Regions from separate parts of the Kribbella sp. NPDC023855 genome, predicted to be linked through region 1. Evidence: riboswitches for the same ligand, from Rfam matches in the RefSeq annotation. Region 1 holds a riboswitch; the other holds the start of a gene.
What was found. Region 1 has a riboswitch for cobalamin ahead of AB0F51_RS02010 (magnesium chelatase subunit D family protein). Riboswitches for the same ligand answer to the same signal wherever they lie in the genome.
Positions count from the first base shown of each region.

Region 2: linked by a shared signal. The riboswitch ahead of AB0F51_RS06845 (iron chelate uptake ABC transporter family permease subunit) and the one ahead of AB0F51_RS02010 (magnesium chelatase subunit D family protein) in region 1 are both predicted to bind cobalamin.

Region 1 is NZ_JBFAAA010000001.1:445,443-450,726, forward strand. It holds gene surE (5'/3'-nucleotidase SurE) at 253-1,008, shown strand; cobalamin riboswitch at 1,579-1,722, shown strand; gene AB0F51_RS02005 (hypothetical protein) at 1,678-1,953, opposite strand; gene AB0F51_RS02010 (magnesium chelatase subunit D family protein) at 2,126-4,207, shown strand; gene cobO (cob(I)yrinic acid a,c-diamide adenosyltransferase) at 4,207-4,821, shown strand; gene AB0F51_RS02020 (cobyrinate a,c-diamide synthase) at 4,826-5,284, shown strand, end outside.
Region 2 is NZ_JBFAAA010000002.1:229,564-234,847, forward strand. It holds gene AB0F51_RS06825 (CYTH and CHAD domain-containing protein) at 1-468, opposite strand, end outside; gene AB0F51_RS06830 (hypothetical protein) at 499-663, opposite strand; gene AB0F51_RS06835 (PLP-dependent aminotransferase family protein) at 717-2,216, shown strand; gene AB0F51_RS06840 (iron chelate uptake ABC transporter family permease subunit) at 2,181-2,438, opposite strand; gene AB0F51_RS06845 (iron chelate uptake ABC transporter family permease subunit) at 2,435-3,439, opposite strand; cobalamin riboswitch at 3,787-3,971, opposite strand; gene AB0F51_RS06850 (hypothetical protein) at 3,968-4,933, opposite strand; gene AB0F51_RS06855 (thiamine pyrophosphate-dependent enzyme) at 4,958-5,284, opposite strand, start outside.

The DNA of each region.
Region 1 (5,284 bases):
ATAGGAATCCGCCACGCCCCAGGGCTCGAAGCCTGACGGGTTGACTTGCGCATCATCGCGATCGCGACCGGTTGTTCGGAGTTGCTGGGTTGGTGGGCTACCGCGCGCCGACCACCGGGCCCCGGTGGTCGCTCTCATGACGGCGGGGAGCTGACCCGCCGCCGGTGTCTGGAGCGGCGCGAGTCAGTACAGAGGTGTCCGGGGCCGGCGCGAGTCGGTGCCGGGGTGTCTGGGGTGTGATTGGGTTGAGGTATGGCGCCCGAACAGTTGCGAGTCCTGGTCACGAACGACGACGGTTACGAGTCCCTGGGTATCCAGGCGCTCGCCGCGGCCATCGAGGAGGCCGGCCACGAAGTACAGGTAGTGGCGCCCTGGGACGACCAGAGTGGTGTCGGGTCTTCGCGAGCCCGGATGATCGGCCGGCGGATCGCGTCGAAGGTCGGCGAGAACGGGTTCGTCGGCATCGACGGGACACCGGGGATCGCGGTGACGCTGGCTCGGCTGGGCGCCTTCGGGCCGTCACCCGACATCGTCGTGTCCGGCATCAACCACGGTCACAACATCGGCCCGATCCTCCACTCCGGCACAGTCGCCGCCGCGCTGACAGCCGCCACCCAGGGGCTGTCCGGGCTCGCGATCAGCATCGACTCCGAGGATCCCTCGTACTTCGAAACCGCGGGCGCCGTCGCCGCGGAAGCGCTCACCTGGCTCCGGGAGCAGCCGGTCGGCACGGTGATCAACGTCAACGTGCCCGACGTACCGGTGAGTGAACTCAAAGGCGCCCGCTGGGCCCGCCTGGCGCCGTACGAACGCTCCCGCCTGGTCCTCGAAACAACCCCGACCGGCGACCAGCTCATCACCCTGCGAACCCTCCCACCCCCCACCGAACCCGACACCGACGAGTCCCTCCTCCTCGACGGCTACATCACCGTCACCCCCCTCACCGGCGTAACAGAACTCCCCGGCACCTCAGCCGCCACCCACCTATCAGCCACCTTCACCAACTAACACCCACCACCCCGACAGCGGACGCCCCCGGCAGCAACCGCGCACGAGCCACCAACTGAAGAGCAACAAGCGAGGCGGCTCCCCAGAAGGCCGCAGCCGGCTGTGCCGGCAACCCGAGGGCACCCACCCGGGCGGCACGCTGGCCGGGTGGGGTGAGCCGGGGGTGGGCGGCCACCACCCCCTCGCAGTAAGCCCAAGGGGCAGCCCCGGGTGGCGCCGCACGGGCGCGGGCGGCGCAGCCTGGCGCCGTGAGTTAGACGATCGCCCCGCCGCCGCTGCGGGTCAGGCGAGCGCGGACCGCTCTGCCGTCGTCCTCGGATGGAGCGGACTGCCTCGCTTGCGTAACCCGCGTGGCAATTGGTTGCCATCGGTGTGTCGGGCTCTGACGGCGGGGTTCTGCTTGCGTGGGGTGTTCGCGTACTCCGGCGGGGTTGTCCGCGTACTCCGGCGCCGTCACCGGTCGCCGGGTCGGCCTCGTGTGCGTGGCGGAACTGAGTTGCCAGTGGGTTGCTTTGGCGTCGGGGTGCCCGCCGGTGATGACGCTCACCTGCTCCGGGGGCTTCCGGGGTGGGGGTGGTGTGGAATGATCGCCGGGACGGTTGTGGAGGAACACCGGTGACGGCCCTGTCGGGGCTGGATTCCGGGGCGGTCCCGCCACTGTGACCGGGCTCAGGTCCGGAAGCCAGGACATCCGCGATCGTCCGTCAGGGAGCGCTCCGCGCGCCCGGCGTGCCAAGTGCCGAGGCGGGCGTGGACACCCGCAGGACGAAGGGAACCACCGCCCATGCGGTCTGCTCCGACAAATCCCAGCACCCCCGACGCCCGTCCGCTGCCGACGGATCCCGACTCGTCCAGCGACCGCGCGGTGACCACGGAGCCCGGCTCGTCCGGCGGTTCGCCGGTGACCACGGAGTCCGGCTCGTCCGGCGGTTCGCCCCTGACCACGGAGTCTGGCTCCTCCAGCGGTTCGCCGGTGGCCACGGACTCCGGCTCGTCCGGCAACCGGCCGGTGCGGACGGGATCGAGCTCGGCCGGCGGTCGGCCGGTGGCGACGGGGTCCGGCTCTTCCGGCGGTCGGGCGGTGGGGATGGGGTTTCCGTTTACTGCGGTGGTGGGGATGGGGGATCTTCAGCTGGCGTTGATTCTCGCGGCGGTTTCGCCGGCGATCGGTGGCGTGCTGATTCGTGGTGAGAAGGGGACCGCTAAGTCGACCGCGGTGCGCGCCCTCACCGAGATCCTGCCGCCCGTGGAGGTAATCGACGGCTGTCGCTTCTCCTGCGACCCCGCCGCCCCCGACCTCACCTGCCCCGACGCGCCCCACGCTCCAACAGACAGCGACGTACAGCTGAAGGCGGTTTCGCGACCGGCTCGGCTGGTCGAGTTGCCGGTGGGAGCTACCGAGGATCGTGTTCTGGGGTCATTGCATCTCGAGCGAGCACTCTCTGAAGGCGTCACGGTCTACGAGCCCGGCCTGCTGGCGGCCGCGCACCGCGGCCTCCTGTACGTCGACGAGGTCAACCTCCTGCACGACCACCTGGTCGACGTACTCCTCGACGCCGCCGCGATGGGTCGTGCGACCGTCGAGCGCGACGGCGTCTCGATCACCCACCCGGCGAGCTTCGTGCTCGTCGGCACGATGAACCCTGAAGAGGGCGAACTCCGCCCGCAACTACTCGACCGCTTCGGCCTGACCGTCGACGTGGTCGCCAGCCGCGACCCGGCCGTCCGCGTCGAGGTGATGCGCGCCCGTCTCGCCTACGAGGCTGACCCGATCGCCTTCATCAGCAAGTACTCCGGTGCGCAGGCCGAACTGTCCGAGCGCATCGCCAAGGCCAAGTCCCGCCTCTCCGACGTCATCCTCACCGACGCCGCGCTGCGCCAGATCGCCGAGATCTGCGCTTCGTTCGACGTCGACGGCATGCGCGCGGACCTGGTCACAGCCCGTACTGCGGTCGCCCACGCCGCCTGGTCGGGCCGGACCGTCGTCGAGGTGGAAGACGTCCGCGCCGCCGCGAAGCTCGCCCTGCCGCATCGCAAGCGCCGCAACCCCTTCGACGCTCCCGGCCTCGACGACGACCAACTCGAGCAAGCCATCCAGAACAGCACCCCGCCAGACCCCGACCCCGACGACGACCCGGATGGCGGCGGCCCGGAAGGCGGCGGCTCCGACGGCGGCCCGGACGGCGGCTCCAAGGGCGATGGCCCCGAGACGCCGCCACCGACAGACACCGACGATGGCGCCGACGATCCGTCGGACCCAGCCGACAACCGACCCGACGCCTCGAGCGCATCGACCGATTCAGACCAGGGTGAGCCGGGCCGCACCCCGGGGCAGCCGGGCGAGAACGCCAACTCCGGTGCCGCGCCCACGGGTGAGGTGGCCGCCAGCTCCACGCCGTACAAGGCTCGTCTTTTGAGCGTGCAAGGCGCCGGAGCCGGTGTGGCCGGACGGCGTTCGAGAGCGCTGACCGAGGTCGGCCGTGTGGTCGGCGACCGCGCCCGCGTCGGTCGCGAATCGGGCCGCCCGCACCTGCTGGCGACCATCCGCAGCGCGGCTCCCCACCAACACAGTCGCGGTCGTAAAGGACCCGGTCTCGCCGTCCGCTCCTCCGACGTACGGCTCGCGGTCCGCGAAGGTCGGGAAAGCAACCTCGTCCTCTTCTGCGTCGACGCCTCCGGCTCGATGGGCACGAAGAAGCGGATGACCGAGGTGAAGACCGCGATCGTCTCGCTCCTGCTCGACGCCTACCAGCGCCGCGACACAGTCGGCCTGGTCACCTTCGCCGGAGCCGACGCGACCGTTGCCCTTCCGCCGACGGGCAGCGTCGAAACCGCAGTACGGCGGCTCGAGTCTCTGCCGACCGGTGGTCGCACGCCGCTGGCGGAGGGCCTGTTGAAGGCTTCCGATGTACTGCGGATCGCCGCGATCCGCGATCCGCGCCGGCGGCCCTTGCTGGTGCTCGTGACGGACGGCCGAGCGACGGCCGGCGACAAGGCGTTCGCCAAGGCGAAGCAGGCCGCCGGATGGCTGGCTCAGCAGGGCATCGCGTCGGTCGTGGTCGACTGCGAGCCGCGTCGTGGCGTCCGGCTCGGGCTGGCCGCGGAGCTCGCCGCCGACCTCGGCGCGGAGTACCTGGACCTAGGAGAAGTTGCCGCGGGCAATCTTGTTCGCGCCGTCACCGATCGGAGCGCCGCCTGATGCCGCAGGGACAGCCGAGTGTCGTACCGCAGGACGGGCTGACCACCCGGCAGCGCCGGAACCGGCCGCTGCTGATGGTGCACACCGGGGAGATGAAGGGGAAGTCGACCGCGGCGTTCGGGATGGCGCTGCGCGGTTGGAACCAGGGCTGGAACATCGGCGTCTTCCAGTTCGTCAAGAGTGCGAAGTGGAAGGTCGGCGAGGAGAGTGCCTTCAAGGCACTCGGGCAGTTGCACGAGGCAACAGGTCAGGGCGGGCCGGTCGAGTGGCACAAGATGGGTGAGGGCTGGAGCTGGTCGCGCAAGGCCGGCACCGAGGAGGACCACGCCGCCGACGCAGTCGAGGGCTGGCGGGAGATCCAGCGCCGAATCGCCGCCGAGACGCACGATCTGTACGTGCTGGACGAGTTCACCTACCCGATGAAGTGGGGCTGGGTCGACGTCGACGAGGTGGTCGAGACGCTGACGTCGCGCCCGGGCCACCAGTACGTCGTGATCACTGGCCGGAACGCGGACCAGCGGCTGCTCGACGCCGCTGACCTGGTCACCGAGATGACCAAGGTCAAGCATCCGATGGACGCTGGCCAGAAGGGCCAGAAAGGCATCGAGTGGTGACGAGGTGACTGCGCGGGTTGTGGTGGCGGCGCCTTCGTCGGGCGCTGGGAAGACGACTGTCGCCGTTGGGTTGATGGCTGCGTTGCGGCGCGCCGGGCACGGCGTGGCCGGGTTCAAGGTAGGGCCGGACTACATCGATCCCGGGTTCCACGCCGTGGCGACCGGGCGTCCGGGGCGGAACCTCGATCCGATGTTGTCGGGGGAGGAGCGGGTCGCGCCGCTGTTCGCCCATGGCTGTGCCGGGGCCGACATCGCCGTGGTCGAAGGGGTGATGGGCCTGTACGACGGTGCCCTCGGCACCGAAGGGTTCTCCTCGACGGCACACGTCGCGAAGTTGCTGCAGGCACCAGTTGTCCTGGTGGTCGACGCATCCGCGGCCGGCCGGAGTGTCGGCGCGGTCGTCCAGGGTTTTGTTGCCTTCGACACCGGTGTCCGGATCGTCGGGGTGATTCTCAACAAGGTC
Region 2 (5,284 bases), on a different contig from region 1:
CCGCCAGGACTCCTCCGCGCCGTCGACCGTCGAAGTCACGTGGTCGTCGCTGACCTCGGCCAGCACCTCACCGTCGGCGTCCAGCAGCCGATGCACGATCCGCCGCGTTTTCAGCGTCACCACCGGGACGAGTTCGTTGTCCCGGGCATGCACCCGGACCGTCCGCACGACCTGCAGCGGCACCTTCTCAACGGACCGGCCGAGCGGGTGCTGGATCTCCAGCCGCTCACCCGACGCCACCGGCAGCTTCACGTGCCAGCCGTCGTCCTCACCACCGGTCCGGCGGCGCAGCGTCACCTTGGCCGCGGCCAGATCGAGCGCGGCCGTGTCGAAGTAGACGGCCTCGAGACTCAGCTCGACAGGTTGCGCGACGCGCTCGACCCCCGGCAGCTCGTGCAACGCGGGGAAGATCGCGTGCTCGTCGACGTCGTACTTGGTCTCGATCTCGAGTTGCTCAGTCGGCGGCATGTCCCTTGTTTACCAGCCGCGATCAATCCCTCATAACCGGTCGGCGGCGGCCAGGAGCTCCGCCTGCACCCGCTCCAGATCACGGTCCTGTACGCCGGTCAGCCCAGCCCGCGTCTCCCGCGGATACGGCTGCCGCCGCCGATTCACTTCGAGCCCCACCACCAGCAGCACCAGGACTATCACCATCACTTCCATGCCCGGCTCCTTTCGCGGTTCCCTCAGTTCCAACTTCGCGGCACAATGGTCCGGTGAACAGGTCCAATCAGGTCGAGATTGGTAGGTCCAAAGTTGCGGGGGCGGACTTTCTTCAGCTTCGGCCGGAGGAGGCGCCGGCTGGTGGGCTCGCCGATTGGCTGGCCGGACGCTTCCGGGATGCGATCGCCGACGGGCGGCTCGCCGTCGGGAGCAGGCTGCCTGCGACCCGCCAGCTCGCGGCCGAGCTCCAGGTCTCCCGGGGTGTGGTGACCGAGGCCTACCAGCGCCTCACCGAGGACGGTCATGTCAGCGGCCGGGGCCGCGCAGGTACCGTCGTGGTGGCCGCGCCCATCGGCACCACCTCCGCTGCGTCTGGACGCGCCTTCGCCAGGCGTCCCGCGCTCGACGAGCCCGGGCTGGAGATCTTCGATGCGATGCGAGCCGTCGAGGCGCGGATCGACCTGACGCCGGGCATCCCCGATCTCGCCGCGTTTCCCCGGGCCGCCTGGCTGAAGGCGGAGCGCGCAGTACTGGCCGAGTTGTCGGCGTCAGCCTTCGGCTACGGAGACCCAGCCGGTACGCCGGCCCTGCGGCGGGCCGTCGCGAACTGGCTCGCGCGCAATCGCGGGATCAAGGCCGACCCGGCCGACCTGATCATCGTCGCCGGTGTCTCGCAGGCGATCGGGCTGGCCGCCCAGGTGCTGGGCCGGGAAGGCATCACCGAGCTGGCGGTCGAGGATCCCGGTTCGCTCGGATCGCGGCAACACCTGCAGCTGTGGGGAATGCGGACACCGCCGATCCCGGTCGATGCGGACGGTCTGCGGGTCGACGTACTGCGCGACAGTGGCGCCCCGGCCGTGATGGTGACGCCTGCGCATCAGTTTCCGACGGGCGTAGTACTGGACGGTGAACGGCGCCGGGAATTGATGCAGTGGGCAACTGATGGCGGGTTGATCCTCGAGGACGACTACGACGCGGAGCACCGGTACGACCGGCCGCCGGTGCCTGCGGTGCGGGCGATGCTCGCGGAGCACGTGATCTACATGGGCAGCGTCTCGAAGTTGCTCGCCCCAGCGTTGCGGATCGGGTGGATGCTGCCCCCACCGCAGTACCGGGAGGCGCTGGTCGGCGCGAAACGGCAGGCGGACCTCGGCAACGCGGCCCTGCCACAACTCGTCCTCGCCCACCTGATGGAGTCGGGAGAGCTGGAACGCCAGCTCCGCTACGTCCGCCGTCGGCACCGGATCCGCCGCGACGCGATGATCGAGGCCATCGGCAACCATTTGCCAGCAGCAACAGTTCACGGAGCGGCCGCTGGTCTGCACCTCACCATCACCTTCGACGAGACGGACCTGAGCGATCTCACCCTGGCCTCCGCCGCACTCGATCGGGGCGTGAAGACCCAGCCGCTGTCCTGGCATTGCCAGGACCCCCGGTCGCCGGGCCTCGTGCTCGGCTACGCCGCCCGCACCCCGACGGAGATCACGGAAGCTGTCGCGACGATCGGCGAAGCATTCTCAGCCTGCTCGGTTCGCTCGGGTGAGGAGAAATAGCAGATAGGGAGCGCCGAGGAACGCGGTGACGACTCCGACCGGAAGCGCGATGGGAGCGAAGAGTTCGCGGGCCAGCAGATCCGAGGCGACGACCAGGAGGGCACCGATGGCGCCGGCGGGCAGCAGTCCGGCGACGCGTCCGGCCAGGGTGAGCGAGACCGCCGCGATCACGGCGGTGGCAGCCCAGGCGATCGCGGCGACCACGACGCTCGATGTCTTCACAGCTCGGCCAGCTTGCGGCGGCGGACGAGGGCGATGAACAGCGGGGCGCCGATCAGGGCAGTGATGATGCCGACCTGCAGCTCGTCGGGCCGGGCGACCAGTCGGCCGACGATGTCAGCCAGCAGCAGAACGGTTGGCGCTAGAACAAGGGACCACGGAAGGATCCAGCGATAGTCGGGACCGGCCAGAGCCCTTGCCACGTGAGGGACCGCGAGTCCGACGAAGGCGATGGGCCCGGCCATTGCGGTCGCAGTACCGGCCAGCAGTACGACGGCGAGGGCGGCCGTGACGCGGACCAGGCCGACTCTGGCTCCCAGCGTGACAGCGAGGTCGTCGCCGAGCGCCAGCTGGTTGAGCGAACGTCCCAGGGGCAGTGCCAAGAAAATGCCAACAGCAATGAAAGGAAGGGCCTGGACGATGATCGAGCTGGTTGCCATGGTCAACGAGCCGGCGACCCAGAAGCGAAACTCGTTCAGGGTGGACAGATCCAGCAAGGTGATTGCCGAGGTCATCGATCCGAGCAGCGCGGTCAGCGCAGCGCCGGCCAAGGCGAGCTTCACCGGTGTGGCGCCACCGCGACCGGCCGAGCCGACGAGGTAGACAACAACGGTCGCGATCAGTGCGCCACCCATCGCGAACCAGACATAGCCGGTCAGCGACTGGACGCCGAGCAGGCCGATCGCAGCCACGACTGCCAGTGCGGCGCCCGCGTTGACACCGAGGATGCCAGGATCAGCCAGTGGATTCCTGGTGATCCCCTGCATCACGGCGCCTGCCAGGCCGAGTGCCGCGCCGGCCAGCAGGCCTGCCGCAGTACGGGGAAAGCGTAAGTAGCGGATCACTCGGTCCTTGTCCGATCCGGTGAAGTCCGCCGCTGCGACGTAGACGTCGTGCGGGCCGAACCACTGGTTGCCTGCGACAAGCGAAAGCACCACTACGGCCAGCAACAACCCGCAGGCCGCCAGGAGACCGGCGGCCCGGCCACTCCAGGACCGAGTCACTTGACCAGGTCGGGGTGGATCAGTTTCGCGATCAGTTCGGTGGAGTTGGCGCCACGGACACCCGCCGAGTGATGGGCGAACAGCCACGGTACGACGCGCTTGTTCCGGACCGCTTTGAGATTGGCGTAGGCCGGGTTGGCCAGGATCTTCTGGACCTCCGGCTGGACCTGCGCTCGAGTCGCTGCCCGTGGCGCTGGAGACGTCGTTGAACCCGGAGAGCACGAAGTCGGGGTTCCTGGCTGAGCAGCCCAGTGCGTGCGCCAGCTCGATGGCCGGCTGGTACGCCGCGAACACCCGCTGGCGCAGCAGCAGCCAGCGTTTTCACGCGCGCCTCCAGCACCTCGTGGACGGTGTGACAGCGCTGTGGCCGGTCTCCTGGCTGACGGGTACCGCGCTCGCGGGTCTGACCTTCCCAGTCAGTGCTGACCAGTGGTCTCCGAAATGGAACAACCCACGTACATCCCGATCACAGTGGCGAGGGCCGCGCCGGCATCACACCGGCTTCCCGAACACCACGGCCCCGCCAACCTACCGGTAGAGCGAGGAGGTGGCGAGCGCGAGCTTGACCATGTCGTCCTTGTCGGCGGTGCCGGCGGGGAGGGGGACCAGCTCGACGATCTTGCCGGTCCCTACGCGGATCAGGGTGCGACCGGTGGCGGTGTCTACGTAGCCCTCGTCGCCCAAGGGGATCGAGAGGGAGGTGGCGGCCTTGCGGGTGGGGGCGATGACGGCTTCCGCATCGGCGACCCGGCGGGCAGTCGTGTAGAGCACGCGGGTCTTGGTGATCCAGCCGCAGACGATGTCGCCCACGTCGGTCTGGCCGTCGCGCCGGAGGGCCGCCTCCGCGCCCATCACCTTCGCCGCGGCCGGCGTCCCGCGCTCGCACTCCGGCCGGGTGATGAGCGGCCCGGGCTCCGGCAGCCCGTCAGCCTGCTGAGCCACCTCGTTGGCCAGTACTACGTACTTCGCCAGCGTCGCGGCCGGCCCGCTGACCTTGCGGAGCTTCCCGTCGAGCAGGAACACCACGAACCGGCTGGTCCCGAACCCACCCTGGCCGACCGTCACCGGCTTGGCCGGCTCGCCCTTGGTCGCGTCGTACGCCTTGCGGGCCGCGGCAAGGTCCGCAGGAGTCGCCGGCATGACAGACGTGCCAACCCGCAGTACGGGACCGGTTGGGCTCGTGCTGAGCCCCAGCTGGCACACGTCGTACGTCGGGAAGCCGAACTCCGCCGGGGGCGGCTTCAGCTGGATCTGCACCACCGGGACGCCCAGTGTCGTCTGCACCAGCGTCTGGTCCATCCGCACGCACAGGGTTTCCGCCACCTTGGCGGTAGGCGGCGTACTCGGCGTCGCGCTCGGTGTAGGCGTCTCAGTCGGGGTAGTGCTGATGGACACGAGTGGCGGGACACTGGGCGCGGTCTCGCCACCAGGGCCGCCACAACCGGCCAACAACGCAGTACTGCCGAGCAGAGCCACCACCGAACGAGTACGCATGATCACAGAGCCTACTTCTTGGCCCTATTCGCGGCTCTCGACGAACTCCTTGGTCTTGGCGATTGCGAAGCCCCAGGTCTGCTGGACGGTCGGCGACGGTGGGACCGAGATCTCGTCGGCATTCGTCAGTACGTCGATCAGGACCGGCCCCGGCGTCTTGAGTGCCTGCTCCACCGCACCCTCCACCTCCCCGGGCTGCTCCACCCGGAAGCCGGTCAGCCCGATCGCCTTGGCGACCTCCGCGAAGTTCGGGTTGGCCAGCTCGGTCCCGTACTCCGGCAGCCCGACCTGCTCCATCTCCAGCTTCACCATGCCGAGCCGGCCGTTGTTGAAGACCACCAGCTTCACCGG